4 regions of the Ensifer sp. Root142 genome follow, and region 1 is predicted to be linked to each of the others. Evidence: predicted binding sites of a transcription regulator. Region 1 holds the regulator's gene; each other region holds the start of a gene.
What was found. Region 1 encodes LexA, which represses DNA repair genes until DNA is damaged. Its sites were predicted from a motif close to TGTTCNNNNTGTGTTCNG; they were not measured.
Positions count from the first base shown of each region.

Region 2: the regulator LexA is predicted to act here: its motif matches at 5,989-6,006, upstream of ASD52_RS32390 (DNA polymerase IV).
Region 3: the regulator LexA is predicted to act here: its motif matches at 6,040-6,057, upstream of ASD52_RS13300 (DNA recombination protein RmuC).
Region 4: the regulator LexA is predicted to act here: its motif matches at 2,820-2,837, upstream of ASD52_RS00525 (ribonuclease).

Region 1 is NZ_LMFK01000023.1:7,990-15,783, forward strand. It holds gene ASD52_RS21070 (DNA polymerase III subunit delta') at 1-123, opposite strand, end outside; gene tmk (dTMP kinase) at 120-800, opposite strand; gene ASD52_RS21080 (D-alanyl-D-alanine carboxypeptidase family protein) at 881-2,041, opposite strand; gene ASD52_RS21085 (septal ring lytic transglycosylase RlpA family protein) at 2,102-3,133, opposite strand; tRNA gene ASD52_RS21090 (tRNA-Ser) at 3,410-3,499, shown strand; gene ASD52_RS21095 (DUF4242 domain-containing protein) at 4,173-4,463, shown strand; gene ASD52_RS39420 (hypothetical protein) at 4,641-4,784, shown strand; gene ASD52_RS21105 (hypothetical protein) at 5,282-5,569, shown strand; gene ASD52_RS21110 (hypothetical protein) at 5,628-5,867, opposite strand; gene lexA (transcriptional repressor LexA) at 6,048-6,764, shown strand; gene ASD52_RS21120 (hypothetical protein) at 6,984-7,316, opposite strand.
Region 2 is NZ_LMFK01000047.1:47,576-55,369, reverse strand. It holds gene dnaE (DNA polymerase III subunit alpha) at 1-3,176, shown strand, start outside; gene ASD52_RS32395 (L,D-transpeptidase family protein) at 3,277-4,509, opposite strand; gene ASD52_RS32390 (DNA polymerase IV) at 4,693-5,985, opposite strand; gene ASD52_RS32385 (hypothetical protein) at 6,148-6,789, opposite strand; gene ASD52_RS32380 (DUF3572 domain-containing protein) at 6,792-7,064, opposite strand; gene ASD52_RS32375 (response regulator) at 7,221-7,592, shown strand; gene ASD52_RS32370 (PleD family two-component system response regulator) at 7,610-7,794, shown strand, end outside.
Region 3 is NZ_LMFK01000012.1:154,192-161,985, forward strand. It holds gene ASD52_RS13285 (nucleoside hydrolase) at 1-892, shown strand, start outside; gene ASD52_RS13290 (methyl-accepting chemotaxis protein) at 967-3,378, opposite strand; gene ASD52_RS13295 (ribokinase) at 3,865-4,764, opposite strand; gene ASD52_RS13300 (DNA recombination protein RmuC) at 4,817-6,007, opposite strand; gene def (peptide deformylase) at 6,159-6,683, shown strand; gene fmt (methionyl-tRNA formyltransferase) at 6,788-7,723, shown strand; gene truA (tRNA pseudouridine(38-40) synthase TruA) at 7,723-7,794, shown strand, end outside.
Region 4 is NZ_LMFK01000001.1:114,528-122,321, forward strand. It holds gene ASD52_RS00510 (thiamine pyrophosphate-binding protein) at 1-671, opposite strand, end outside; gene ASD52_RS00515 (DMT family transporter) at 717-1,670, opposite strand; gene ASD52_RS00520 (alpha/beta hydrolase) at 1,683-2,666, opposite strand; gene ASD52_RS00525 (ribonuclease) at 2,884-3,630, shown strand; gene ettA (energy-dependent translational throttle protein EttA) at 3,749-5,398, shown strand; gene ASD52_RS00535 (metalloregulator ArsR/SmtB family transcription factor) at 6,059-7,078, shown strand; gene metF (methylenetetrahydrofolate reductase [NAD(P)H]) at 7,081-7,794, shown strand, end outside.

The DNA of each region.
Region 1 (7,794 bases):
GTGTCCCTTGCCCGAACGGTAGCTCTGGGCCAGAAACGCTTCCGCCTGCTCATGACCAAACAGCCGGTCGTTCTGGACCGGCGCGATTGCCCCTTCAAGTACACCTGGCGCTTCCGACGTCATGGTGCGGACCCCGCATTCGAAGGCCCGGAGACTTCAGCGTTCGCAAGCAAGCTCTCTAGCAGGCCGAGCACCTCTGCGGCAATCGCCTCGGCGGATTGCGTCGCATCGATAACCCGGCACCTGTCCGGATCCGCCCGTGCGATATCGAGGAAGGCCTCGCGGCGCTTTTCATGCGTCTCAAGCTCTTCCTTCTCGAAACGATCCGGGCTGTCATCGCCGGCGCGGCGTTGGGCGCGCTCGAGACCGATAGTCGCCGGCAGATCGAAAATCACGGTCCGGTCCGGGACTACGCCATTGATGGCAACCCGCTCCAGCGTCTCGACAAAGGCCGGCTCCAGATTGCCGGTGATGCCCTGGTAGACGCGCGACGAGTCCATGAAACGGTCGCAAAGCACGATCGTTCCCCCAGTCAGCGCCGGCCGGATGACCTCTTCGACATGATCGCTGCGCGCCGCAGCAAACAGAATGGCTTCCATTCGGACGCCGAAGGCTTCGGCCGCCCCCGAAAGCAGCACATGGCGCACCGCTTCGGCCCCGACCGATCCGCCCGGCTCGCGCGTCGTCAGCACCTTGTGGCCGAGCGCGCGCAGAGAATCGGCGAGCAGGCGCAACTGGGTCGATTTGCCGGCCCCTTCCCCGCCCTCGAATGTTACAAACAGACCTTTTGCCAGCGGCACAATGCTTTCCTATATCGGCATGCGATTTGGCTCTGTTTAGCCGATTGGCCCACCCGATGAAACCGCCAGAACCGGTTTTGTTACAGCCAGAAGAAGAAGAGTTCCTGCAGAGCGTCGAGCGCGCGGCTCGCCAGTGTCCCTTGGCCCACTGCTCCCGCCGTCTTGACCGGAACCTCGCGTAGCAGCTTTTCGCCGTTCCACAGTCGGACGACACCGACCTCGGCGCCGGCTTCCACGGGAGCGCGCAACGGCCATTTGTAGACGACACGGGCCGTCAGGCGTTCCGGGTTGTTGACCGGCAGCAGCACATCAACCGGCCCACCAGCGACAAGCGCGACATGGGAGGCCGCACCGCCGTAGATACTGGCCTCGCCGATCGCCTCGCCATCAGCAAAAATTCGCCGCTTTTCGAACGCCGTCATCGCCCAGTCAAGCACCTTGCGGCTTTCCTCCGTACGCTCCTTATCGGTATCGAGCCCGCCCATCGCGAGATAGACACGCCGGTCGCCACGCTGCATCGATGCGGCCAGCGAAAAACCGTAGCCTTCGGCAAAACCCGTGGCGACACCATCGACCCCGAGTTTGGCCGCGATCAACGGGTTCTTGTTGCGCTGAAGGATCTTGTTCCACTCGAACTCAGGCTGGGCGTAGAGCCGATAGAGATCGGGGTGCGCCTCGTGCAGATGACGGGTCAGCGTCACCAGTTCGGTCATAGTGATCCGGTTCTGGGGATCCGGCAGACCTGTGGCGTTACCGAACGTGGCGATAGGCATGCCGAGTTCGCGAGCGCGGGCCGTCATCTTTTCGGCAAAGGCGGTTTCGCTACCGGCCATCCCCTCTCCGAGGATGATGCAGGCATCATTGGCAAGCTGAACGGCCACCCCTTGCAACAGATCGGCCACGCGAATGCGCGACTTCAGCGCAGCAAACATCGTCGAAGTGCCGGATGGGGCGCCGCCCGTGCGCCACGCGTGTTCGGAAACGTCGAAGGCCGTTTCGGCCGAAAGCTCACCCTTGGCGATGGCCTCGGCCACCACTTCCATCGTCATCAACTTGGCAAGAGAGGCGGGCGGAACCGGTTCGTTCTCGGCGCGGGAAAACAGAACGGTGCCGGTTTCGGCATCCACCAGCAGGATCTGCTTTGCCTTGGTGTCAAACGCCACCGGCGGCGTCTGAGCCGCTGCCGCACTCGCGAGCAACGCCGCAAGGCCGAACGTGACCGTAAGCATCATCAAGCGCATGGGAAACTCCGGTTTCCCATTGGGCATAGCAGCGTCATCAGAATGGTACAACGCCCCAGGTTACCTGAGCGAACCGGTTCTGCCTTGGCGCTTCGCATGGGCAACGATGGATTCAGGCGTAAGCGGATTGGTCTCGACCATGATCGCTTCAAACGGCGATTCCGCATCGCTTACCCGCACTTCCACATAGGCGGCCGCATAGGCCATGTTGCCGTCAGGCATCGGAATGTATTCCGGTCGCTCGCGCGGGATCGGCCCGATTTCCGGAAGCATGACGAACTCGCTCAGCGACGGCGGTGCTGCAAATTGCGGGACAGGTGCAGCCAACGCCGTTACCGTACCGGCGGTATCAAGGGACGATTTCGGCGGAATGACCAGCGTTCCCAACTGGTTGCGCATCGGCTCATTCGAGGCGACCATCACGCCGGTTGCGATCTGGCCCTCCGGCATGACGCCCGGACTGCGGTCGCCCTTCGTGACATAGGACGCCATGAGATAGGGCATGTCGTTGCCTTCAAGCGGTGCGCGGCCGACATATTGCACCCGAACCTTGGCACTGCCCTTCTGCTTGATATCGAGCAAATCGGCTGTCTTCGACGAAACGTCGATGATGCGGCCATATTCATAGGGACCGCGATCGTTCACACGAACGATGACGGAAGTGCCGTTTTCGGTGTTGGTGACACGCGCATAGCTCGGCAGCGGAAAGGTCGGATGCGCGGCGGACAGATGAAGCTTGTCGTAGACTTCGCCATTGGCCGTCAGGCGACCATGAAAGGCCGAGCCGTACCAGGACGCGACACCGGTCTTGTTGTAACCGAAATCTTCCTTCGGCTGGTACCACTTGCCCTTGACCTGATAGGCTTTGCCGACCTGAAAGCGGCCGCCGCCCTTCGGAATATTCTTGCCGGTAGCGACACGGGGGCTCGCCTTCACGCCATAAACGGACTCAGCAAAGTATTCTTTGCTTCTCGACTTGCTCTTCTTGATACTGGACGTCGATCCGCAAGCCGCAAGCGTTGCGCAAAGCACAGGGACCGCCGCAAGGCGCAGTCCCTTGATCAGATATGCCGCATTTTTACTGGATGTCATCTGTCCCACAACATCATTCGAATAAGCCGTACTCGAAACCTTCCACTCGTGCCCCCAGCGGAAATCTCGGCGTCCCGAAACGGAACAGTCGATTAATCATGACAGCAACAAGGCAAAATTGCGAACCGACGAATGGCTGACGGCTCGAAATCTCCAGTTATGGTTTACGAATGGTTACCCGGACAAAATGGGCAGCGGATGCGCCAAGAAAATCTTTCCGCCCACGCATGTTAAATCTTGCAAAGCAGCAAGGCTTCGCGCAATAACGCCCTGCCCGGAGGAGTGGCCGAGCGGTTTAAGGCACCGGTCTTGAAAACCGGCGTGCGTGAAAGCGCACCGTGGGTTCGAATCCCACCTCCTCCGCCATGGCTGTCTCATTTTTCGCCACCCATTATTGCGCTCGGTCGCCAAGTGAATGCTTTGGCGGCGAACGCATACAAGTTTTGCGAGTATTCCCCGATCATAGCCGCAGCATTGACGGCGCTTGCAAGGCGGTGGCTCGACCCGCTTGCCATCCCAGATAATTTGAGGGAAAGTCTGATTCCGGCCCATCGAGCCCTGGGCGATCTCCCAGAACTAGAGAAAACCATGCCTCTTAAATATTTGACGACAGCCGCTTTTCTCGCGCTTCTTGCACTTGCCGGATGCGCAAGCACCGGCGGCAGCAACACGACCTATGCGCAGTGGCAAGGTCCAACACCTGTACCCGATCCGTCTGCGGCGAGTCCCGGCGGTTTCCGGCTCAGCTACTAACTTGCGCTAGTATACGCGTGTCGGACGGAGCGCATCGCGCGCTCCCATCCCCGGCCGCGCGATTTCAGTCGCATAGAGCTATTGGCCGCGAGATATTGTGATCGCGGGGCGATACAGGCGCCCATCGTTTGATCGGACGCCAGTCCCGGTGGAGCCCCTTCCGCTGCTTGATCCTATACTTCCAGGGAAATCGTCGTGAATCGCCGCATCACCGGTGGAAAGTATTGACTTCAATTATATTAGATATTCTTGATATTCAGTCCTCCAACAACCGAGGAACTGAACGATGCCCACCTACATCATTGAACGCGACGTCCCAGGGGCCGACAAGCTCAACCAGGACGACCTTTGCGCATTATCGGCAAAATCCAATGCTGTCGTCGCCGATCTTGGCGTACCATATACATGGATCACCAGTTATGTCGCCGGCGACAAGATTTACTGCGTCCACGAGGCATCAAGCGCCGACGTCATTCGCGAACATTCGGAACGCGCCGGATTTCCGGCGAACAAGATAACCGAAGTTGCTGCCGTCATAGGGCCTGCGACAGCATCCCAGGGGCGCAACGGTAAGTGACCGAAGCGACGTTATCATCGCAGTGCCCGGACACCGGGCACGAATGCGCGACGCAACGCCGGCAAAACAGTGATCCACCGGCACCGTCATTGACTTACGGCGGTATCAATGCAGGCTGGTTTGCCGGCATTCGGCGCCCATGCAGGGTTCCCCGGCACACCTTCCAAGGAGACGATCATGGCAAAAGGTCAAGTGCGAAGTAACCGCGAGGTTAGAAAGCCAAAGAAGGACAAGACTGTCAAAGCCGCCGTTGTGACGGAAGGCTCACAGGTGAAGCTGGCCGGCAGCAGTTTCTCCCTGGGCAAGAAAGACAAGAAGTAAGACGGTCGGCTTTAACCTCTCGAACTAACGACACGAGAGAGATATCCGTCAGTGGCCAGTCGAACTGGGGTGCGCAACGTCTCCGCGACATCCCGGCGCGACTGGTCGAGCACCCGCGGTCAGATGCCGGTTTCGTAGCGCGTTTGAACATCGTATGTATTTGGCTGGAGATGCGAAGATCGCTACAGGCGGATGCCGCTGGCCACTCGCACTCCATTACGGCGTCCAACATCATCGGAAGCATTTGCGGCGGGTATTGTTGATCAGCTGCCAGCGCCACGCTTTGAGGCGGGCGCCGGAAAATCGAAAACGCCAACGCACCTCACGCCAATCTTTGTGCCTTCATTGCCACAGCTTGAGCACCAGTGCTCGCCTTTCGCAAAGAACTGTTGAACACGGCACAGTGCCCGGCATGCTTGCTGGACTTCGGAACGAAAGCACGGTTCACATCGTTAACCAAACCATCGCCGCCACCTCTGATCTAGTGGACGTTCACCGTGCTTGCAGCCTTGCTTATCGCCTCGATTATCGCATCGCCTAACATCGCCCTCAGCGCTGCCACGGTCGACGACCTGCAAGCCGACTTCGAAACGGCCGTGCCCTGCCAGCAGATAGACGGCCGGAACGTTTGGAAGGGAACGATCGCCTACTACATCCAGTCCTTCGTCTATCAAGGCGACACGCCGGTCGCGACCGAAGCGGCCGACGCTGTGCTGCCGGAGGACAACTCCGCGGAAACCGTCAAGGAATTCGAGGACGCCTGCTCCGCGACGCAGCCGGCCTGATTCAGGCCTCCTCTAGCAGATCGCCCATCGATATTTCTGCTGATCCCTTGATGGCAGGCTATTTCCACTGCGTCCCATCGGCCGCGGCGCAACCGTGCGGCGGGTGTCCGTTGCCAAATGTCAGCTTCAGCCGGTCACAACCCCATTGATTGAGCGGCCCGGGCATCGCCGCATTCAACGCGATACCAACTTCGTCAAACGGGCTCTGCTTGTTATCCACGTATTGATACCAGCGAAACCCAAGGATCGCGGTCGCGGCGACAACGATGGTCAGCAAGATTTGAATCAGCTTCGTCATTAAACCCTCATTCCATAAACGGAAGGAGGCATATCAGCCTCGCGCGGCGCGTGCAGCGACGAGTTGGTCAATCTGCGCTTGATTGAACCAACATTCACAGAATTTTAGGCACTTGCGGAACACATATGGAACAGATAGTGTCTGTTCTTGATTTGTTTCACGCCTCTGGAGCGACTTGCCATGCTGACCCGCAAGCAACAGGAATTGCTTCTTTTCATCCATGAACGAATGAAGGAGTCCGGTGTACCGCCGTCCTTCGACGAGATGAAGGATGCACTCGACCTGGCATCCAAGTCGGGTATTCACCGGCTGATCACAGCGCTCGAGGAACGCGGCTTCATACGCCGGCTTCCCAACCGCGCCCGAGCGCTCGAAGTCATCAAACTGCCGGAAGCCTATGCTGCGAGCGCGCAGCCCCGTCGCGGGTTTTCGCCGAGCGTCATCGAGGGTAGCCTTGGCAAACCGCCCGCCCCTGCCCCCGCGGCGAAAACGCTGCCGGTTGCCGACAACAGCTCCGTGTCGGTTCCAGTGATGGGCCGCATTGCCGCCGGCGTGCCGATCTCGGCGATACAGAACAACACCCACGACATTACCGTGCCGCTCGATATGATCGGCAGCGGCGAGCACTACGCCCTTGAAGTGAAGGGTGATTCGATGATCGAGGCCGGCATTTTCGATGGCGATACGGTGATCATCCGCAATGCCACCACGGCCAATCCCGGCGATATCATCGTGGCACTAGTCGATGACGAGGAAGCAACGTTGAAACGCTTCCGGCGCAAGGGCGCTTCAATTGCTCTAGAGGCCGCCAACCCGGCCTATGAGACGCGCATCTTCGGGCCTGACCGGGTCAAGATTCAGGGCAAGCTCGTCGGCTTGATCCGCCGCTACCACTAAGCCCGTCTCACGCCAGCGCAATTCGAGGAAAAGTGCGGAGCGGTTTTCCGCCAGGAAATGCGTAAAAACAAATAGATAGAGCGCCTAGTGACTCCGTTTAAACCGGAAACGCTCTAGCCGCCTTCATGCCGGCCAGCCGCTCTCTTACTTCAACGTCTCGCCACATAGGGTAGCGAGACGGAGATTTTCGGATCGAGTGTTTTTCACGCTCGACGGATTTTACTCGTGAATCGAGTACTCGCCCAACTCGCAGAGATCCTGCTTGTCTTCAGTCGTGTCGAGACCGGAACCTTCTTCGAATTCAAAGCGCATGTCGTATTTGCAGACATCACGTCCGTCGGCGATGGTAATTTCCATGCTTTCGCCCGGATTAAGCACCTGCCGCCCGAAGACGTCGTCTTCCCACTGATCAACACCGACCGGCGATGTGTAGAAGTTCGTCAAAACGGCATTCGTCTTGTTCTTAAGCTGAAAGACGAGATCCTCAGCGCTTGCGGTGGCCGTCGTTACGGCAAGAATGGCAAGAGCAGTCAGGGCGATCTTATATTTCATTTTATGTCTTTTCCTCCATTGTTGGCTTTGTTTGACACTACCTATACGGGTCGCGCTGTTGGGATATTCATTCCCAGTTCTGTCTAGAGACAATATTTTCAGCACTGACAATAGTGACCGAATCACCATTTCGGGGCGCGTCCTCGCAAGGCCATGTCGTTGGCGACTGCGGACGTTCGCAAACTGGCGGGCAAGCGCAGCCCGGTCGAATTGCGCTTTGAAAACAGTGGTTGGCTGCGATGCGGGCAGCCTCGCTGCGCGTGTTGGACGCGCCGCATTGGCCCATGTTCCTTGCCCCCCGAAAACCGTACCTGCGTGCCGGCAGCATGTCCTTTGCGCAGGCACGCACAGCGTTTCACTTTCGACAATCGGGCTGCTATTGACGGAGAACCGCTTTAGCCAATCGCGCAGGCGCTGGGTGACTTGTTGCTTTCATCGTGCGAGGGGCTGAATCACGCGCTCGCCCGCCCTATCTACG
Region 2 (7,794 bases), on a different contig from region 1:
TCGTCCTGATCGCCGCGACGGACGACGGCTACACACGACTGGTCGATCTGGTAAGCCGCGCCTATCTCGGCGGCGAAGGCAGCCAGGTCACGAGGATCACGCGGTCGTGGCTCGTGGAGGCCGGCACCGACGGGCTGATCGCCCTTTCGGGCGCAGGCGGCGGCCCGATCGACATGGCGGTGAAATCCGGCTCGACGGCCTTGGCCGAGGCACGCCTGGAAGCCCTAAAGGATCTCTTCGGCGATCGGCTCTATATCGAGCTGCAACGGCACGGAAACTTTGACCGCCGACATGAAAGCCGGATGATCGATCTGGCGTACAAGTTCGATGTGCCTCTGGTTGCGACCAACGAGGCGTTCTTTCCCTCGCCATCCGACTATGACGCGCACGACGCGCTGATGGCGGTCGCTCACAACGCCATGGTTTCCGACGACAGTCGGTTCCGGTTGACGCCGGATCATTATCTCAAGAGCCGGAAGGAAATGGCGGCACTTTTTGCCGACCTGCCCGAGGCGCTCGAAAATACCATCGAGATCGCGCGGCGCTGCTCGTTCATGCTGAAGACGCGCGGGCCGATCCTGCCACGCTTCACCGGCGCCTCGGACGATCCGGAGGAGGCCGAGCGTGCCGAGTCCAGCGAGTTGCGCCGGCAGGCGGAAGAGGGGCTCGACGATCGGTTGCGCAAGCTCGGCATGGCGCCCGGCTATACAGAGGAAGAGTACCGCGAGCGGTTGGCGTTCGAACTCAGCGTCATCGAGCGCATGAAGTTCCCCGGCTACTTCCTGATCGTTGCCGACTTCATCAAATGGGCCAAGCAGCAGGACATCCCCGTCGGCCCGGGACGCGGTTCGGGCGCGGGCTCGCTCGTCGCCTATGCGCTGACGATCACCGATGTCGACCCGATGCGGTTCTCACTGCTGTTCGAACGCTTCCTCAATCCGGAACGCGTATCGATGCCCGACTTCGACATCGACTTCTGTCAGGACCGGCGCGAAGAAGTCATTCGCTACGTCCAGGCGAAATACGGCCGCGAGCAGGTGGCCCAGATCATCACCTTCGGTTCGCTTCAGGCGCGCGCGGCGCTGCGCGACGTCGGCCGCGTGCTCGAGATGCCCTATGGCCAGGTCGACAAGATCTGCAAGCTCGTGCCCAACAATCCGGCCAACCCGACGCCGCTGTCAAAGGCGATCGAGGAAGAACCGCGCCTGCAGGAAGAGGCGGAAAAGGAACCCGTCGTCGCCCGTCTTCTCGACATCGCGCAGAAGATCGAGGGTCTCTATCGCCATGCCTCGACCCACGCAGCCGGTATCGTGATCGGCGACCGGCCGCTGTCAAAGCTCGTGCCGATGTATCGCGATCCGCGTTCCGATATGCCGGTGACGCAGTTCAACATGAAATGGGTCGAGCAGGCCGGCCTGGTAAAATTCGACTTCCTCGGCCTGAAAACGCTGACCGTGCTGAAGGTCGCCGTCGACTTCGTCAAGCTGCGCGGCATCGAGGTCGATCTCGCCAGCATTCCGCTCGACGACGAGAAGACCTACGAGATGCTGTCGCGCGGCGAGACGGTCGGCGTGTTCCAGGTGGAAAGTGCCGGCATGCGCAAGGCGCTGATCGGTATGCGGCCAGACTGCATCGAGGACATTATTGCGCTGGTGGCGCTTTATCGTCCGGGCCCGATGGAGAATATCCCGGTCTACAACGCCCGCAAGCACGGCGAAGAAGAGATCGAATCGATCCATCCGAAGATCGACCATCTGCTCAAGGAAACGCAGGGCGTTATCGTCTACCAGGAGCAGGTGATGCAGATCGCCCAGGTCCTGTCGGGCTATTCGCTCGGCGAAGCCGACCTTCTGCGTCGCGCCATGGGCAAGAAGATCAAGGAGGAAATGGACAAGCAGCGCGCCCGTTTCGTCGACGGCGCGGTCAAGAACGAGGTATCGAAGCCGCAGGCCGATCTGATCTTCGATCTTCTCGCCAAGTTCGCCAACTACGGCTTCAACAAGTCGCACGCTGCCGCCTACGCCATCGTCTCCTATCAGACGGCCTATATGAAGGCGCACTATCCGGTCGAGTTCCTGGCGGCGTCGATGACGCTCGATATGGCCAACACGGAGAAGGTCAACGACTTCCGTCAGGATGCCGGGCGCCTCGGCATCCAGGTGATTGCGCCGTCGGTCCAGTCCTCCTTCCGGCATTTCCAGACCGGCGACAAGCGCATCTACTACTCATTGGCCGCCATCAAGGGTGTCGGCGAATCGGCAGTCGAGCATATCGTTGCCGTTCGCGGCGACCGCGAGTTTGCGAGCCTTGAGGATTTCTGCCTGAGGATCGACCCGAAGCTGCTCAACCGGCGTGTGTTCGAAAGCCTGATCGCGGCCGGCGCCTTCGATTGCTTCGGTTACGACCGTGCCGAGCTGGTCGGCGGTCTCGATCGCATCCTCGGCTTTGCCCAGCGCGCGCAGGAAAACAAGACGAGCGGACAGAGCGATATGTTCGGTGCGGGGGCCGCGACCGGACCGGAACGGATCTCGCTTCCCACCTACACGCCGTGGCTCGCCTCAGAAAAGCTGCACCGCGAGTTTCAGGTGCTGGGCTTCTATCTCTCGGCCCATCCGCTCGACACCTACAACCCGCTGCTCGCCAAGATGCGCGTCCAGACCTTCGGCGATTTCGCCGGAGCGGTGAAGAAGGGCGCAACGGCGGGACGTCTCGCCGGCACCGTTACCTCCAGACAGGAGCGCAAGACCCGAACCGGCAACAAGATGGGCATCATCGCTTTCTCGGATTCGTCCGGTCAGTTCGAGGCCGTGCTGTTTTCGGAAATGCTGCACCAGTATCGCGACCTGCTTGAGCCCGGCAAATCGCTGGTGATGACGGTTCAGGCGGAGGAGCGGCCGGAAGGCATCGGCCTTCGCATCCAGACCCTGCGCTCGCTCGAGGAAGAATCGCTGCAGATGCAGAAGGCGCTGCGCGTTTATGTGCGCGATTCAGGACCACTGAAGTCGATCGCCGCCCATTTGAATGCGAGGGGCGAGGGTCTCGTTTCCTTCATCGTCATCAAGGATAACGGCCAGCGCGAGATCGAGGTCGAACTCAACGAGAAGTTCAGGATTTCGCCGGAGATTGCCGCAGCACTTCGCTCGGCTCCGGGTGTGGTCGACGTTGAACTCGTCTGACCGCGCTGCATGATTGCTTGAGCCGGCGGCGTATAAAGATACGGAACGTCAGGCGCGGCTGCAGCGCAGCTTTTGAGTATCGGATCGACTGCGCAGGGCATCAGCCCCGCGGGGATGCGCGGGTGATTGTGATGAAATCGGTCCCGTCGCCGGTTTCGAGCCCGCTCTCCATGTCCGAAATCGACAGCGACGAACCGTCTGCAAGCAGGCCGCCGATCCGTTCGCGGACGTCGTCGGAGACCGTCAGGCGCCCGAGCGTGCGCTGGACGGCATTGAAGGCTGATGCGTCGGCGTCGGCGGCGATCCCGAGGCGCTTCTTCACCGATGACGGCAGATGGTTTTCGAGCGGTACGCCGTACCACTTGCCTTCGCTCTTTCCCTCGTCAATCTCTTGAAATTGCAGGAAATGCGTGCCGAGCGCCTGCTCCGGCTTGTCGATCGTGACGCCTGCCTCGAAAATCGGCTTGAAACCCTGGCGGACAAGGATCACCCCGTTGGGGGGAACGTCGCGGCCCGCTTTCCTGAAGATCGCCTCAGTCAGCTCCGGCGTCAGCTTGCCATCGACGGTCGATCCCTCGGCAGTCTGGAACGCGTTGATGGCGGCGGTCGTGTCCGGGCCGATGTGGCCGTCCGGCACGCCGGCGACATAGCCGAGTTGGTTCAGCGCCGACTGGACTGCACGCTTGATATCGCGCTCGCCGCGTCGGGTGATCAGCATGCGGATCGGCTCGCGGTCTTCTGCTTTGATGACTGAGTTGGCGGTCGATGCCTCGGTCATCGCCACTTCGACCGGCATGGTCTCGGTCTGGCTGATCGCCGGGCGGAGGGGCACATCCGACAGCGGTGCGGGGTTCTCGCCGGGCGCCGGGTTGCGCTGGAAGAGCACGGCGCTCGACACTTCGGTGGGGCTGACCTGCCGATCGGTTATCAGGACATGCACGCCGCGCGACGTCATCTTGAAGAGGCTGGCGGCAAACTTGCTCGGCAGGCGCACGCAACCGTGCGAAGCCGGATAGGCCGGCACGTGATTGGAGCCATGCAGCGCAATGCCTGACCAGGTCAGTCGCTGCATGAAGGGCATCGGCGCATTCGAATAGATGTTGGATTTGTGGTGACGGCGTTTTTCAAGGATCGAGAAGATGCCCGTCGGTGTGGAATGGCCGGCCTTGCCGGTAGAGACTGCCGACGTTGCGATCACCGCGTCGCCGTCATAGACGACGAGGGATTGCTGGTTCTTCGAAACGATGATCTGCAGCGGTGCGTTGCTGCCGGCAAAGCCGACCGCAGGCGAAAACAAGAAGACGACGACGCTGGCCGTGAGAGCGAAACGCAATACCATACACTCATCCCAACACGTAAACTGGCCGACAAGCTTACGCTGAAATCTTTAAAGAATTTGTCCCGATCGACCTACAGCGCCGCGCGTCTTATTAGACGCGCAAAGGTCGCTGTAGCACTTTGAATTGCTGCATGTTTTTATCCTTGCAGGATACGTCAAGCCGCCGCCGATAACGCACTAGTGATCGCGCTTGCCGCTGCCAAAGGTGTAGCCGGTTTCGACGCTGGCCTTGCCGAACTTGTCGCGCAGCTTGTTGATGGCGTCCTCGGCGGCGGCACGACGGGTTGCGGCTGGATCGACCAGATCGGGGGGATCTGCGAGATCGGGGCTGGAAAGATCGCTGACTCCGATGCCGATCAGCCGGTACTTCGTGCCGTCAACTTCCTTCTCCAGAAGCTGCAGCCCGGTGCGGAAGATACGGTCTGCGAGCCGCGTCGGACTGTCGAGGCGGCGGTTGCGAGTCCTGGTCTTGAAGTCGGCAGTCTTCAGCTTCAAAACGACGGTCTGGCCGGCGAGTTCGGATTTACGCAGGCGGTGGGCGACCTGTTCGCTCAGCCGACGCAGATGCGTGACGAGATCGTCGTAGCGGGCGAGATCGTCGTTGAATGTCGTCTCTGACGATACGCTTTTCGCCTCGCCGTCGATCTCGACCGTTCTTTCGTCGAGGCCGCGCGACAGGCGGTAGAGCCTCTGGCCCATGGTGCCGTAGCGGCGCATGAGGTCGGCTTCCTCCATCGTCTGAAGCTGACCGATCGTGCGAATGCCATCGCGCTCCAGCGTGGCGGCGAACGCCTTGCCGACGCCCCAGATCAAGGTCACCGGCCTTTCTCTCAGGAATTCGAGCGCCTCGGCCTGGCCGATTACCGAGAAGCCGCGAGGCTTCTGCAGATCGGAGGCAACCTTGGCGAGGAACTTGCAGTAGGAAAGGCCGACGGAGACGGTAATGCCGATCTCCTGTTCGACACGGCGGGCAAAGCGGGCGAGGGTGCGCGCGGGGGGATCGTGGTGCAGCCGTTGGGTGCCGCTGAGCTCCAGGAAGGCCTCATCGATGGAGAGCGGCTGCACCAGCGGTGTCAGCTCCTGCATCAACGTGCGGACCTCGCGGCCGACGCGAACGTATTTTTCCATGTCGGGCTTGATCACGACCGCCTGCGGGCAGGCCTCAAGCGCCTTAAACATCGGCATTGCCGAGCGCACGCCGTGAATGCGGGCGATGTAACAAGCCGTCGAGACGACGCCGCGCTTGCCGCCGCCGATAATCACTGGCTTGTCGGCAAGCTCCGGATTGTCCCGCTTCTCGACGGAGGCGTAAAACGCATCACAGTCGATATGGGCTAGAGTCAGGTCGTAGAGCTCGGCATGACGCAACAGACGGGGGCTGCCGCAGGCAAGGCAGCGTCGCGCCGTCGCGGTCTGTTCCCTGAGGCAGTCACGGCAGAAGCCTGGAGTTTGAGAACCACTGTCGAGCATATCTGGAACAAATGTTGAACATTGGGACTTTACGCTCTACGCTAACGAGTCTCAAGGGAGGCCGCGTTGGAAATTGCCTTGCATGTCAGGTTGCCGACGCCAAGCCGCTGGTCGGATTTTGCGCGTCGTCTTGCAGGTCTCGATCTGCTGGTCCGGGTGCCGCTATCGCTGGAAATGCGCGCGAATGGCATTCGCAGCGTCGACCCAGTCGCTAGCAATGTGAACGCAGTCCGCCGGTTGAGGCGCGAGCGCCCGAAACTCGGCGTTCGCCATCAGATTGATCAGCAGGCAGGATGGCGCGTGCTCCTGCACCGATTGCAGGTTGCGCGCGATATCGTCGATGAAAACAACGGGAAGCGCCCGTCCGGCATGCAGGCGCTGAACGATCGGCCCTTTGGGTTCCTCAGATGCGAGCAGTGGATAGGGAAGATCGAGCCGGTCGAGCAGAGCACGACGCGCGGCCGCATGGCGCGGTGGCATGGCCGTCAGGAAGACGATGTCAGCCTGCTTGGACAATTCACGGAGAGTCTCGACAACGCCGGCAGTCGGCGTCTGCCAGCGATCCTGCGTGGCGTAGAAGGCATCGAGCATGTCCTTGACGTCAGCCTCGCTCGCTGCCCGCTCCGTTGCGCGATGGATGATGTTGCCGGTCAGCCGGAAGGAGCGCGGCAAGAGGACGTGGTCGCGGCTTTCGAGAAAGGACCGGAATGGATCCAGGAATTCGAGCACGACTTCATCGATGTCGCTGATAACAAGCGGGCGGTTGCTAAGGCGGATTTCATCTTCGAAGACGGTGTTGCTCAAGCTCAGCTGTCCTGCAGATCGGCGGCGCCGGAAAGCTTCTCATGCGCACGCACGACATCCTGCGGGGCTGTCCCTGTTGCATCGCAGAAAGCGATCAACGTTGGTTCGTGGTCCATAAGAAAGGCGATGAGCCCACCCATGCAGCCCGGCTCGCCGATCGCGTTGCGCAGGGAGGACGGGTCCGTGCCGGTCAGCGCCAGAAATCGGGACAGCAGGTCCGGCTCGCCGGCAAGCCAGGAGAGAATGTCGATGGCGATTTCGTCGGCGCTCTTCAATGTCTTGGCCTCCTACTGTTTTTACGCCCGGAATTACCTATTTTTCAACCAAATAGGTTTATCGGTGAACTTGAGGAAATGGGTCGAGTCGTTGGTTCTGCAACTTAGATGTCTTGAGAAGACTTGCAAGAAGACGACGGACAGCAAGGGATCGACATGCCCAAACAGGTAATGATTGTTGAGGATAACGAGCTGAACATGAAGCTCTTCCGAGACCTGATTGAGGCTTCCGGCTACGCGACGATCCAGACGCGCAACGGTATGGAGGCGCTCGAGCTGGCGCGGAAGTATCGCCCCGATCTGATTTTGATGGACATTCAGCTGCCGGAGGTCTCCGGGCTCGAAGTCACGAAGTGGTTGAAGGAAGACGATGAGTTGCACGTCATCCCGGTGATCGCCGTGACTGCCTTCGCCATGAAGGGCGACGAGGAACGTATCCGTCAGGGCGGATGCGAAGCCTATGTTTCAAAACCGATTTCTGTGCCAAAGTTTATTGAGACGATCAAGACCTACCTTGGCGATGCCTAACTGGCGGGAAAATTGATATGACTGCGCGCATTCTTGTTGTCGATGACGTGCCTGCCAACGTTAAGCTTCTCGAAGCGCGTCTGCTCGCTGAGTATTTCGATGTGCTGACGGCGGGTGATGGCCATACGGCGCTGACGCTCTGCGAGACGACACCGGTCGACCTGGTGCTTCTCGACATCATGATGCCCGGCATCGACGGCTT
Region 3 (7,794 bases), on a different contig from region 1:
CGCCGCCATCATGCTCGCTTTCGGCAGTCCGGAAGAAATCGATATCCTGGGGATCACGACGGTCGCCGGCAACGTTCCTCTGGCCATGACCGCGCGCAATGCCCGCATCATCTGCGAACTGTGCGACAGGACCAAAGTCAAGGTCTTCGCCGGCGCCGACCGGCCGATCGCCCGTCCGCTCGTCACTGCCGAGCATGTGCACGGCAAGACCGGTCTCGACGGACCTGTTCTCGACGAGCCGAAGATGGCGCTTCAGGCCCAGCATGGCGTCGACTTCATCATCGACACGTTGCGCGCTGAAGCACCTGGCACGGTCACGCTCTGCACGCTCGGTCCGCTGACCAACGTCGCGCTTGCCCTTCAGAAGGCGCCGGACATTGCACCGCGGGTGCGCGAACTGGTGATGATGGGCGGCGGCTTCTTTGAGGGTGGCAACATCACGCCGGCGGCCGAATTCAACATCTATGTCGATCCGGAAGCGGCCGACATCGTCTTCCGTTCGGGTATTCCGATCGTGATGATGCCGCTCGACGTCACCCACCGGGTGCTGACGCACAAGGCGCGCGTGGCGAAGATCCGTGAGATCGGCAGCGCACCGGCGATCGCCATGGCGGAAATGCTGGAATTCTTCGAGCGGTTCGACATCGAAAAGTACGGCACCGACGGCGGCCCGCTGCATGATCCGACCGTCATCGCCTACCTCCTGCGGCCGGAGCTTTTCACCGGTCGTGACTGCAATGTCGAGATCGAAGTTCAGTCGCCGCTGACATCAGGCATGACCGTGGTCGACTGGTGGCAGGTCACGGGCCGCACGCACAATGCCAAGGTCATGCGTCATATCGACGATCAGGGTTTCTTCGACCTGTTGACAGAGCGGCTGGCGCGCATCTGATCGCCGCGAGCCAAAACCACAAAAGAAAACGCCGCCCCGAGAGGCGCCGTTTTTTTGCTTTATCGATTACTGGATCAGAACTCTTCCCAATTGTCCTGTGCCAACGCGTTGGCGCCGGACGTCTGTGTCAGGACGCGTTGGGTCGATGGCGTATAGCCGGCGCGCGCGGCACTCGGTGCCGGACGGGTGTCGCGGGCATAGGTAGGAGCCGGTGCGGGTGCCGGGCGTTCGGCCGAGCGCATGCGCTCGGCCGTACCGCGCAACATCTCCGTCGAGTTCGGCTGGGCTGCCGTCGTTCCCGAGCGCTGAGCGACGCGGAAGCGGGCGACCAGCGTGCTCAGCGAGCGTGCTTCCTCGTTGAGCGCCATGCCGGCGGCAGTGGTTTCTTCGACCATCGCGGCGTTCTGCTGGGTCACCTGGTCCATCTGGTTGACGGCCGAGTTGATCTCCTTGAGGCCGACGGCCTGTTCGGAAGCCGAACTCGAGATCTGGCGGATGAGGCCGTTGATCTGCACCACCTGTTCGGCGATCTTTTCGAGCGCGCCGCCGGCGCGACCGACGAGGTCGACGCCTTCGCGCACCTGGCCCGCCGAGGTGTTGATCAGCGTCTTGATCTCCTTGGCAGCGTTTGCCGAGCGTTGGGCAAGCTCGCGGACTTCCTGGGCGACGACGGCGAAGCCCTTGCCGGCGTCACCGGCGCGCGCGGCTTCGACGCCGGCGTTGAGCGCCAGCAGGTTGGTCTGGAAGGCGATCTCGTCGATGACGCCGATGATGCGGCTGACCTCGTGCGACGACTGCTCGATGCCCTTCATCGCGGCAATCGCCTTCTGCACCACTTCGCCGGACTGTCCGGCATCGCTGCTGGCCACGTCCACCGACTTGGCGGCGACCTTGGCGTTCTCGGCGCTGGCGTTGACCTGCGAGGTCAGCTCGTCGAGAGCTGCCGCCGTCTCTTCCAGGCTTGCCGCCTGCTGTTCGGTGCGGTGCGACAGATCGTTGGCGGCGCTGCTGATCTCGCTGGTGCCGTTGCCGATGTTGACGACGGAGTGGTTGACGGTGCGGATCGTCTCTTCGAGGCTGTCCATTGTCGCGTTGAAGTCGCGCTTCAGCTGGGCATATTCACCGGGGAATTCGTCGGTGATGCGGAAGGCGAGATCGCCGGAGGAGAGGTGCGAAAGACCCTTGCCGAGGCGGGCGACGATGTCGCGCTGGAGGGCGCTGGATTCGGCCCGCTCGGTCTCGGAACGGCTACGCTCGTGTTCCGCCTGCTCGCGCTCGTGGCGGGCTTCGCCTTCGAGCCGCTTGGTGTCGGCCAGCTGGTGGCGGAAGCCTTCGAGCGCCTTTGCCACCTGGCCCGTCTCGTCGGAGCGGTCCTGGCCGGTGATCGAATTGCCGTAGTCGCCGTTGCTGAGGTTGCGGACGTCCCTGACGAGGCCTGCAAGCGGCTGCTGGACAAAACCACGGACTGCGAAGTAAAGGCCGAGCAGCACCGCGCCGAGAACGACCAGGCCCCCGATGATCATCATGTAGGTCTGGTCGCGGACCGGCGCGTTGATCGCCGTGCGCGGCACGTCGACGAGCACGATCCAGCTGGTGTTCACACCCGAAACGGCGAAGGGGTAGACAACGCGGTCGAAGGGCTCGTTGCCGTCGTAGGACAGGTTCTTGACGACGCCCGAAGTTCCCGAAGCCAGTGCCTTCTTGACGACCTCGTTGCCTTCGCCGTCATAATCCTTGAGCAAAAGCTCCGGGATCGGCGCGACCAGCCACTTGCCGGTCTGGGACAGCAGGTAGACGCGGCCGGTTTCGAACGGCTTCAGCTTGGAGAGGCCGTCCGCCAGCGAAGCGAGCGAGATGTCGACGCCAGAAACGCCGATCAGCTTGCCGTTGGACGTGACCGGATAGGCGATCGAGCTCATCGCAGTCGGGACATCGGTGTCCTGCGCGGTATAGGGCGGGGTGATTGCGCCCTTGCCGCTCTTTGCCGCAAGGCTGTACCATTCCGCCGCGTAGTCCGCGCGGAAGGTCGAGAACTGGATCTCGTTTTCGCGGTTTTTCGACCAGTAGGGCGCAAAGATGCCTTCCTCGTTGGCACCCAGCTCCTTGTTGTTGGCCACGTCCTCCTTGCGGCCGTCAAAGGCCTTGGGCTCTTCGGCAAACCAGCTGCCGAAGGCGAATGGGTTCTGTTCGAGATTGGCCCTGAGGATGTTGATTACACCGGCGCGTTCCATCGATTTTTCCGCGTGGCTGCGTCCAAGGATGCCGGCCATCGAGCGCGAAGCGCTTGCCAGTTCGCCGATGCCGCCGGCGATATCAGAAGCGATGGCTTTCGCTTCGCCGGTTGCCTGGTCGAGCACCAGCGTTTCGACGCGCTCCTGTGTCTGGGAGATGAGAACGAAGTTCGAGGCGAGCAACACGAGCGCGATCGTGCCGCCTGTCACCGCGATCAGCTTGGTCGCCAGCGATTTGGCTTGGAACTTGAACATGAAATCCTCACGTGCTGGGAGGTCCGCAGGAGACAACCTGCGGCGAACGCATTTCACAATGTGGGTGAAACTCCATCATGGAGCGCCAGATGCCGACCGGCATTAAGGAGGCTGCCCATTCCTTGGGGAACCGGCTTTCTCATGGTCTTGAATAGCCGAGCAAATCTTAAGATTGGGCCAACGCAACGGCCAATTCATGCGCCGCTCATGGAGAATTTCCGCGCAAAGTTTTACCTCCGCGACAAAGACTGTCCGGATTGCGCAAAGGCTGTCGAAGAGTGATTTTCAGGGTCGTTGCCCGCTGAAAGGGCGCTTTCGGCACAGCAGGAACGGAAAGCCTCGCCGTTCAAACCAGGTCGCGCGACGGGCGTCAAAGTCTGCCCGGAAAAGTGTGCAGCTATTTGCGATAACGACATCGGCAAAAGCGAGAGCTTTGAAGTGCGGCAATCGAACGATCGCAACGCACTTCAAGATCGGATCAGGCCCTTAGATGCGCGGCTCGACTTCCGAGGCAAGCGGGATCGAGGGCTGGGCGCCGCGCTTCAGGCAGGCGAGTGAACCCGCCACCGCGGCGCGTCGGAGCGCGTCGGGAAATGCGAGCTTCTCGTCGAGGCTTGCAGCCAGGTAACCGCAGAACGTATCGCCGGCACCGACGGTATCGACCGGGTCGATCTTTAGGCCGCGGGCGCGATGGACCTCGCCTTCGTGCACGGCGATGACGCCTTCCGCGCCCAGCGTGACGATGACTGTGTGGCCGGTTTCGGCGTGCAGCTTTCTCATTGCCTCTTCGCGTTCGTGACCTTCGATCCCGGTCTTGCCGGCCAAAAGTTCGAACTCCGTCTCGTTGGCGATGACGATATCGGCCAGCCGGCCGAGGCGGGCCGCTTCCGGGGTCAGGGGCGCGATATTGATGACGGAGCGAATGCCCTTGCGCCGGGCTTCCGAGAGCGCCTTTTCCACCGACGCTGCCGGTATCTCCAGCTGCAGCATCAGGGTGTCGCCGGCGTTCAGGCCACCAACGGCGGCAACTGCATCGGCTTCGTTGACCGTTGCGTTGGCGCTGGCAACGACGACAATGACATTCTCGCCTTCACCGCCGACGAGGATATGGGCCGTGCCCGTCGGCTCCTCGACGGTTTTGGTCAAGGACAGGTCGGCGCCGGCCTCCCGCAGCAATTCGAGCGCGCCGTCGGCAAAGCTGTCCGAGCCGACGGCGCCGGCCATGTGAACGATGGCGCCGGCACGCCGTGCGGCCAGCGCCTGATTGGCGCCCTTGCCACCGGCGGCAGTCGAAAAGCCCGAGCCGGCAACGGTTTCGCCCGGCTTCGGCAGACGCGCGGTCGTGGCGATCAGGTCCATATTGATGGACCCAAAAACAGTGATCATGTGAAGATGTCCCGTCGAATTGCTGATTTTGGCCGGAGAGTGCCCGAGACCGTCAGTCCTCGTCAACCACCCTGAGGCGCAATTGCCCGACGCGATTGTCGACGGCATGGCGCGGTTCTTCCGGTCGTGCCGCACCTTCCGCCTCAAGTTCCAGCGCTTCGATCTTGGCGCCGCGGCGGGAAAGCTTGCCCGAGGAGATGAGGATCTCTTCGACATCCTTCTGGCTCATGGCGAAGTGACCCTGCAGCTTGCGGACCCGTTCGTCGAGGCGCGTCAAGTCCTCCATCAGCCGCCCCACTTCCCCCTGGATGAGATGCGCCTGCTCGCGCATGCGGGCGTCACGGAGGATCGACTGGATCACCTGGATCGACAGGAGCAGCAGCGACGGCGAGACGATGACGATCCGCTGGCGATGCGCCTTCTGGACGATCGCTTCGAAATGCTCGTGGATTTCAGCGAAGATCGATTCCGAGGGAACGAAGAGGAAAGCCGTCTCCTGCGTCTCGCCGGGGATCAGGTACTTGCTGGCGATATCGCGGACATGCACCTCCATGTCGCGGCGGAACAGTTGCACCATCTGTTGCCGGCGCTCAGGCGTTGCAGCGTCCCGCATGCCGTTCCAGGCCTCCAGCGGAAACTTCGCGTCAATCACCAGCGGCGGTTGGTCGTTCGGCATGCGGATGGTGCAGTCCGGCCGGGCGCCGTTGGAAAGCGTCGTCTGGAAGGCAAAGGCGCCCATCGGCAGGCCGTCGGCGACGATCGTTTCCATACGCGACTGGCCGAAGGCGCCGCGTGTCTGCTTGTTCGAAAGGATGGCCTGCAGCCCGGCCATGTCCTTGGCCAGCGACTGGATGTTGTTCTGGGCGGTGTCGATCACTGCCAGGCGCTCCTGCAATCGCCGCAGGTTTTCGTGCGTCGCCTTGGTCTGCTCGCTGATCGAGGCGCCGATCCGGTGCGTCATGCCATCGATCCGCTGGCTCAGCGTCTGGTTCAGTTCCGCCTGGCGGCTGCCGAACACGTCGGCCATTGCCGCGATGCGGCCCTGCATTTCCGTCTGCGCTGCCAGCAGCATGGCCATCTGCTCGTGACGCTCGTCGTCGCCCGCCCGCCGCCGCCGCGAAACGGTCATCAGCACGAAGCCAATCGCCAGCACGGCCAGAACCATGCAGAGATGGGCGACAGTGACCGGCACGGTGCCGATGAGAAAAACAGGCTGGTCAAACGAAATTGGCGCAGGTTCCATGCGGCAAGCCTAACAGATTCTTTTTTGAAGACCAGATCAAAACGAGAACATTTACCCGGCGCGGTTAACGGGAGACGACATTGCCGCGATGCCCGTAGCGTGCGCGCCAATTTTCTTGCACCCGGATGGAAAGATCGGTTATGGGAGCGATATGACGATCAAGCCGCTTATCATCCTTCCCGATCCTGTTCTGCGTCAGGTCTCGACCCCGATCGAAACCATCGATGCCGACATCCGTCGCCTGGCCGACGATATGCTCGAGACGATGTATGACGCCCCGGGTATCGGGCTCGCCGCCATCCAGATCGGCGTGGCGAAACGCATGCTGGTTCTCGACGTCTCCAAGGAAGGCGACGAGAAGACCCCGCACGTTTTCATCAATCCCGAAATCGTCGCTTCGTCCGACGCGTTCTCGGTCTATGAAGAAGGCTGCCTCTCCATTCCGGATTATTATGCCGAGGTGGAGCGTCCGGCGGAGGTCACCGTCAAGCACCTCGACCGTGACGGCAAGGAACAGATCGTCAAGGCCGACGGCCTGCTGGCGACCTGCCTGCAGCATGAGATCGATCACTTGAACGGCGTGCTGTTCATTGACCACATCTCCAAGCTCAAGCGGGACATGGTGATCCGCAGGTTCACCAAGGCTGCAAAGACCCGCGGCGCCAAGGCGATCTGATCCCGAGGAAAGCGCCCGCAGGGCGCTTTGTCGTTGAGGGGCTTGATTTGAGGCGCGTAAACCCGTTTGAAGGGGCCTGATTTCAAACGGTCGGAGTATCCGCCTTGTCGCTTCGCATCATCTTCATGGGAACGCCGGAATTTTCCGTACCGACGCTTGCCGCACTCGCAGGGGCAGGTCACGAGATCGTTGCCGTCTATACCCAGCCGCCGCGGCCCGGCGGACGGCGCGGGCTCGACCTGCAGAAGTCGCCGGTGCACCAGGCGGCCGAGCTGCTCGGCGTTCCCGTGCTCACGCCCGTCAACTTCAAGGACGAAGCCGATCGCCAGACCTTCCGTGATTTCAATGCTGACGTTGCCGTTGTCGTCGCCTATGGCCTGCTGTTGCCGGAAGCGATCCTGACCGGAACGCGGCTCGGCTGCTATAATGGCCATGCCTCGCTCTTGCCGCGCTGGCGTGGTGCGGCTCCCATCCAGCGTGCCATCATGGCCGGCGACCATGAGACCGGCATGATGGTGATGAAGATGGACAAGGGGTTGGACACAGGCCCGGTCGCGCTCACCAAGGCGGTGCAGATCGGCGAGACGATGACGGCGGGCGAGCTGCATGACCGGCTGATGCAGGTCGGCGCTAACCTGATGAAGGAAGCGATCGGCAAGCTTGAGGCCGATGACCTGCCACTGACCGAGCAGGCGGGCGAGGGCGTCGTCTACGCCGCCAAGATCAGCAAGGCCGAGACTCGCATCGATTTTGCGAGGACCGCGCGCGAAGTGCACGACCATATTCGCGGCCTGTCGCCTTTTCCCGGCGCCTGGTTTGAGCTCGAGATCGCCGGCAAGCCGGAGCGCATCAAGGTTTTGAACTCCGAGCGCGTGACGGCGGCAGGAACCGCCGGAACGGTGCTCGACGACACTCTCACCATTGCCTGCAGCGACGGTGCCGTGCGGCCGACGCGGCTGCAGCGGGCAGGCGGCAAGGCTCTCAGTGTTGCCGATTTCCTGCGCGGTACGCCCATCGCCGCCGGCACGAGGGTCGGCTGATGCCGCGCTTTCGACTGATCGTCGAATATGACGGCTCCAACTATGTCGGCTGGCAGCGCCAGGACAACGGC
Region 4 (7,794 bases), on a different contig from region 1:
CAGCGCTCGGCAAAGCGCTGGAATTCGGCGACGCTGTCAGCCGTCCAGCGCGTGCCGCCGAGGATGGCGATCGGGCGCTTGGCGCCTTCGAGCAGCGCGCCGAGCTGCTTGATCTGGGACGGACCCGGATGGCCCTCGACCGGCTGGTAGGGCTTTGCCGCTGGCGCCTCGGCGCTGCGCGTAAGCATGTCCTCGGGAAGCGTCAGCACGACCGGGCCCGGCCGGCCTGAGGTCGCGACCGCGAAGGCGCGGGTGACGAATTCGGGAATGCGGGCGGGATCGTCGATCTCGCCGACCCATTTCGCGACCTCGGTGAAGGCGCGGCGATATTCGATCTCCTGGAAGGCTTCGCGCTCGCGAGCCTCGCTCTGGACCTGGCCGATGAACAGGATCATCGGGATCGAATCCTGCCGGGCCACATGCAGGCCGGCCGACGCATTGGTGGCGCCGGGGCCGCGCGTTACCATGCAGATGCCGGGCTCGCCGCTGAGCCGCCCCCAGGCATCGGCCATCATTGCAGCGCCCCCCTCCTGGCGGCAGACGACGACATCGATGTCGGTGTCGTAGAGCGCATCCAGCACCGCCAGATAGCTTTCCCCCGGTACGCAGGCGATGCGTTTGACGCCATTGGCGACGAGCGCGTCGACGACGAGCTGACCTCCAGTTTTCATGCTTTCCTCCCGATAGTCATTCTTTTGTTTTCAGATCACTTGTTTTCAGATCGCCGGCGAAACCGGAGCGATGCTCGCGGTCTTGTCGACCCGGCGTTCCCGCCAGATGATGTAGAGGCCGGAGCCGATGATGATGGAAATGCCCAGCCATTTCAGCGCGTCGGGCAGGTCGCCGAAGACGAGCCAGCCGAAGATCGTCGCCGAGACGATTTCGAGATATTGCAGCGGCGCCAGCACCGAGGCGGGGGCGGAGCGATAGGCATAGACCCCAAGCACGCCGGAGATAGTGGCGGTGACGCCGACGCCGAGCAGATAGAACCAGGTGTTGCCCTCGGGCCAGACCGGGTCGAAGATACCAGATCCGCTGCCTTCGCCGAGCCAGAGCAGTACGAGACAGAAGAGACCGCCCCAGATGCCGGCATGGAACTGCATCGACCACGGGTCCTCATTCTGCGCCACCATGCGCGTCACCAGCAGGAACACCGCCAGGCCGAAGGCGGCGACGATCGGCAGCAGCGCGATCAGGCCCACCTCCTGCATGCTTGGCTGGATGACAAGGAGCGCGCCGAGGAAACCGACGGCACAGGCGGTGTAGCGCCGCCAGCCGATCGTCTCCTTGAGGAAGATGCTGCCGAGGATGGTGAGGATGATCGGCTCGACGAAGAAGATGGCGATGGCGTCGGCCACCTCCATTACCTTCAGCGTGGTGATGAAGGACAGCATGGTGACGACAAGCAGGCCGCCGCGCAGCGCGTGCAGCCCGGTCTTGCGCCAGGTGAGGTCGAACAGGCTGCCGCGCACGAGCACGATCGGCAGGATGAAGACGACCTGCAGGATGAAGCGCACGGCGGTGATCTGTGCCGACGGTACTGTCGAGATCGCGAGCTTGGCGAAGATGTCGATCAGCGGCGACAACAGCACCGAAAGGACCATCAGCGTCAGGCCGAAGGAGATGCGGTCATTGGCGTTGGAGGTCTTGGGGAGGGACATGTCTGCCATGATGATGTCGGGTCAGGTCCTCTTGCCGGCCACAGCCTTGGCGGCAACAGAATGGCCGACAGAAGATTTGCCGACGGCCGATTGGCACCAGGCCGCAAACTCCGCTGTTGCCTTCTCACGGCCGATTTCGTTGAGCGTCTCGTGGCGCATGCCCTCATGGATCGTTACCGATACATCCGTCATTCCGCGCGCCTTCATGCGCTCGCCGAGCCAGCGGACGGCACCGCCGTTTTCGGTCGAGGGATCGGCGCTGCCGCCGACGAGATGAACAGGCAGGCCGGCGGGCAGGCGCGCCAGCCGGTCGGCCCGTGCGCCGGCAAAGGCGAGCCGCATCAGATCCAGCCAGAGCGACACCGTCGCGTCGAAGCCGCACAGCGGATCGGCGATATATTTGGCCACCTCCGCCTCGTCGCGCGACAGCCAGTCGGAATCGGTCTTGCGATCCTTGATCGCCTGACCCCAGGCGCCAAAAGTGAGCTTCGACAACAGCGGGCTCGGCACATCCGAGCCCTTGAGCGCCTTTTCGATCTTCAGGATCAACTGGCCGCCGCGCCCGGCGATACCAGGGCGGAAATTCGAGTTCCAGACGGCGAGTGCATCGTAGAGACCTGGATCGGTCTCGGCGGCGTTGAGCGCGATCAGCCCGCCCATCGAGTGACCGAAGAGGATGACCGGCAGGCCGCCCGGATGGGCGGCGGTGGCGAGCGTGCGCATGGCCCTGATGTCGGCAAACACCTTGTCGAGACCTGAGCTGTTCGAGAACATGGCCAGCGGCGCATCCGGCGCGCGCGTCGCGCCATGTCCGCGATGGTCGTGGGCATAGACGTGAAAGCCGTGGCCGGCCATCGCCTCGGCAAAACGGGCATAGCGGCCGGAATGTTCGGCAAGGCCATGGCTGACAAGAAGAATGCCACGCGCGTCGGCAGCTGCCGGAAAATGGCGCCAGTTCAAGATAGCGCCTGTCGGGCTCTGATGCGTCCTCACCTGCCCGAACATGCCTTCTCCCGGACCAATCGTCAGACTCTGCCGATATCAAATCGATTTACAGGGGAAAGGCAATCGCTGCTTGTTGATCGTTACGCATGAGGTCACAAGCGATTTCGCGGACCTGTAATTAACAGTTCCAATTTTCCCGTTTTGAGCGATATTTGTTCCCGTTTTGTTTTATCGGGAGAGTGTCATGGCATGTTGGAGTAAAGCGGTATCAAGTCCAATGACAATTGTTGCGATGGCGCTGGCAATGCTGCTTGCTCCATCCTCGTTTGCCTTGGCGCAAGAGAAGGTTGATGCCGCGGCGGAAGGCGCCTCGGGCCGCACGGAATATGTGCTTGCCGTCAGCTGGCAGCCGGGCTTCTGCGAGACGCGGCCGCAACGCAAGGAATTCGCCAACCAGACGGCCGAACGTTTCGATGCCACGAACCTGTCGCTGCACGGGCTCTGGCCCTTGCGCAAGAGCTATTGCGGGGTGGCGGCCGAGATGCGCACCCAGGACCGCAAGGGCGACTGGCTCGATCTGCCGAAGCTCGCCATGGCCGATGATACGGCGGCGCGGCTGCTGGTCGCCATGCCGGGCGTTCAATCCGGCCTCGATCGTCACCAATGGTTGCGCAGCGGCACCTGCCAGACGGCACCGGTCGACGACTATTTCGCCACGCAACTGCATATGCTCGACGAGCTCAACCGGTCCGCCGTCGGCGCGCTCTTTCGGGCGCGTATCGGCTCGGAACTCGATGAGAAGGCGATCAAGCAGGCTTTCGACCAGAGCTTCGGCGCAGGGGCCGGCGACCGGGTGCGCATGCGCTGCCAGACGGTCGCGGGACGCAGCGTCATCACCGGCCTGACGATCGGCTTGACGGGAGACGTTTCGGGCAAATCCAGCCTCGCGCCGCTGATCCAGGCGGCGGGGCCGACGGAGTTCAAATGTGCCAAGGGCATTGCTGACGCGGCAGGCCGCGGATAGCGGCTGACAAGGCGCTCCGGCATGGGATAGGCGGGGGCAAACGCCTTTGGCGATTGCCCCTTTGCACTAATTCGCCTACATAGCGGGCAAATTTCCTTCCCATGCGGAGCATTCTTTTATGGCACGTCAGTTCATCTATCATATGGCCGGGCTCAATAAGGCCTATGGCGCGAAGAAGGTCCTGGAGAACGTTCATCTGTCGTTCTATCCGGACGCGAAGATCGGTATCCTCGGCCCGAATGGTGCCGGTAAGTCGACGGTGCTGCGCATCATGGCCGGCCTCGACAAGGAATATACCGGCGAGGCCTGGATCGCCGAAGGTGCGACCATCGGCTACCTGCCGCAGGAGCCGCAGCTCGACCCGACCAAGACCGTGCTCGAAAACGCCATGGAAGGCGTTGCCGCCAAGACGGCGATCGTCGAGCGCTACAACGAGCTGATGATGAACTATTCCGACGAGACGGCGGAAGAGGGCGCAAAGCTTCAGGACATCATCGACAGCCAGAACCTGTGGGATCTCGAGAGCCAGGTCGAAATGGCCATGGAAGCGCTGCGCTGCCCGCCGGGTGATGCAGACGTCACAAGTCTTTCGGGCGGTGAAAAGCGCCGTATTGCGCTCTGCAAGCTGCTTCTGTCGCAGCCGGACCTGCTGCTGCTCGACGAACCGACCAACCACCTCGACGCCGAGACGATCGCCTGGCTCGAAAAGCACCTGCGCGAATATCCCGGCGCCGTGCTGATGATCACCCACGACCGCTACTTCCTCGACAACGTCACCGGCTGGATCCTCGAACTCGACCGCGGCCGCAGCATTCCCTACGAGGGCAACTATTCGGCCTACCTCATCGCCAAGGCCAAGCGCATGCAGCAGGAAGGCCGCGAAGAGGCTTCCCGCCAGAAGGCGATCGCCCGCGAGCAGGAATGGATCGCATCCAGCCCGAAGGCCCGTCAGGCCAAGTCCAAGGCGCGTATCCGCTCCTACGACGAACTGGTCAACGCCGCTGAAAACCAGCGTCCGGGCGACGCGCAGATCATCATCCCGGTCGGCGAGCGTCTCGGCCAGGTGGTCATTGAAATGGACGGCGTCACCAAGGGGTACGGCGACCGCCTACTCATCGACGGCCTGTCGCTGAAGCTGCCGCCGGGCGGCATCGTCGGCATCATCGGCCCGAACGGTGCCGGTAAGACGACGCTCTTCCGCATGATCACCGGCCAGGAACAGCCCGACAGCGGCTCGATCCGTATCGGCGAAACCGTGCACCTCGGCTATGTCGACCAGAGCCGCGACGCGCTCGACGGCAACAAGACCGTCTGGGAAGAAATCTCCGGTGGTGCCGAAGTCATCAAGCTCGGCAAATACGAGATGAACTCGCGCGCCTATTGCTCGACCTTCAACTTCAAGGGCGGCGACCAGCAGCAGAAGGTCGGCAATCTTTCGGGTGGTCAGCGCAACCGCGTTCACCTCGCCAAGATGCTGAAGAACGGCGGCAACGTGCTGCTGCTCGACGAACCGACCAACGACCTCGACACCGAGACGCTGGCGGCACTTGAAATCGCGCTGGAAAACTTCGCCGGTTGCGCCGTTATCATCAGCCACGATCGCATGTTCCTCGACCGTCTGGCGACCCACATCCTCTCCTTCGAAGGAGACAGCCAGGTCGAATGGTTCGAAGGCAACTTCGAAGACTACGAGAAGGACAAGATCCGTCGCCTCGGCCCGGATTCGGTCAACCCGAAGCGCGTCACCTACAAGCGCCTGACGCGCTAACACTCTGGCACGTCGCGTGAGCCTCGGCTTGCGCGACGTGCGCCCCGCTCAAAGCGTAGCGATTTCCAGGATTCGCTTGCTGCGCCGTAAGCTCTGGTTTTGCACATTTCGTTATCGCAAAACCGCAGCGCACCTTTGGGTGACGTGCTTTCAGCCCTGGCTCGGAAACGATTTAAGGGAGAAGGCATGCCACAGCTTTGACGTTGCGGCATCCTGCCCCGTCTCGTTTCGCGCCAGTCTCAGCCGCCTGCTTGCATATGTCGTATCCCGAACCGATGGCTGGTTCGGGCGATACGCTCTCCCGCCAACCATTCCATAGAATGCGTCATGGACGCTGCGGTGCGTGACCCTTGCCGCTGGCCCTCTCGTTGAAACCGCTTCTTTGGATGCGTCGTCCACATTGCGCTGCGTTGAGACTGTGGGCATCCGCGGTCAAGGGCGGGAGCGGGCCGCGAGGCGGAGAGCGCAGGGCAGGGTCAGTGGCACGCCACGCCGCAAAGGCATCGTCAACGGGCGGAGCGCAAGCTTCGCCCGTTTGCGTGTCGAAACGGTGGAAAATCCTGTTCCTGGAGCGGCATAGTTTGGTCTCTTCGCGCAAATCCGCTTGCGCTACATCCGCAAATCACATAAACATATCTTTATGTGTTGATGGGGAATGATATGGCGGATCAGAGAGAGCTTGGTCTCGACGCGCTGGTGGATGTGCTGAAGGCTGCGGGTGAGCCGACCCGCATGCGCCTTCTCGCGCTGCTTGCCGCTGGGGATCTCACCGTCACTGATCTTACCGAAATTCTCGGACAATCGCAGCCCCGCATTTCGAGGCACCTGAAGCTCCTGGCCGAGGTCGAACTCGTCGACCGCTATCAGGAAGGCGCCTGGGCCTATTTCCGCCTTCGCCAGGAGGGCGCCCGCGTGTCGCTGGTCAGGGCGATGCTTGCATCCGCCACCGGCGACGACGCAGTTCTGTCGCGCGATGCATCCCGGCTCGTCACCTTGAAGAAAGCGCGGGCCGAAAAGGCGCAGGCCTATTTCAGCCGCAACGCGGCCGGCTGGGACGAGCTTCGGCGCCTGCATGTCAGCGAGCGGGATGTGGAGACGGCACTGCGCGACATGGTTGGCGACGAGCCGGTCGAGAGCCTGCTGGATCTTGGCACCGGCACAGGGCGCATCCTGCAACTGTTCGAAGGGCTCTATCGGCGCGGCATCGGCATCGATGCCAGTCGCGACATGCTGGCCGTTGCCCGCTCCAATCTCGACCGCGCCGGCATCACCAAGGCGTCGATCCGCCACGGCGATATCTTCAACTTGCCGCTTGATGGCCAGTTCTTCGATCTCGTCACCATCCACCAGGTGCTGCATTTCCTCGATCAGCCGGAAGCGGCGATCGCTGAGGCGGCACGCATGCTGACGCCGGGCGGGCGGTTGGTGATCATCGATTTTGCGCCGCACGGGCTGGAGCACTTACGCGACGAGCATGCCCATGCGCGGCTTGGCTTCTCGCATCAGGCGATGACCGACTGGCTGGCAAAGGCCGGGCTCGCCCTGGAAAAGACGACCGATCTGTCGCCGGAAGGCACGGACGGAGGAAAACTGACGGTGACGATCTGGCTTGCGCGCGATCAGCGGGCCGTCGAGGAGAGCGAAGCGCCACATCAGCGCATGCAAGCAGGGGGAATTTGAGAATGACGGCACAGACGCTTTATCCCGCCGAGCGCGGCAATCTGCGGCTTTCCTTCGAATATTTCCCCCCCAAGACCGACGAGATGGAAGCACAGCTCTTTCAGACTGCGGAAGATCTCTCGGTCTTTTGTCCCGCCTTCGTCACTGTCACCTATGGGGCCGGCGGTTCGACCAAGGCGCGGTCTCTGACAACAGTCAGACGGATGATCGAGGAGAAGGGCTTTGCCAACACGGCCGCGCACCTGACCTGCGTCGGCGCGCCGAAGGCCGAGGTGGACACTGTTATCGACGAATTTCTCGCTTTCGGCGTTCGGCACTTCGTCGCATTGCGCGGCGATCCGCAGGGCGGCATCGGCAGCACCTATCAGCCCTTTCCCGGTGGTTACGAGAGCAGCTCCGACCTCGTGCGGGCGCTTCGCGATCGTGGTGACGTCGAAATCTCTGTGTCGTCCTATCCGGAAAAGCACCCGGAAAGCCCTGATGTGGCGGCTGACATCGACATGCTGAAGCGCAAGGTGGATGCGGGCGCGACGCGGGCGCTTACCCAGTTCTTCTTCGACAACGACGATTTCGAGCGCTACCTCGAGCGCGTCCGCCGGACCGGCATCGAGATCCCGATCGTGCCCGGCATCCTGCCGATCAACAATCTCGGTCAGGTGCAGAAGTTCGCCGGTCTTTGCGGCGCCAGCGTGCCGGAGGTGATCGTCACCCGCCTT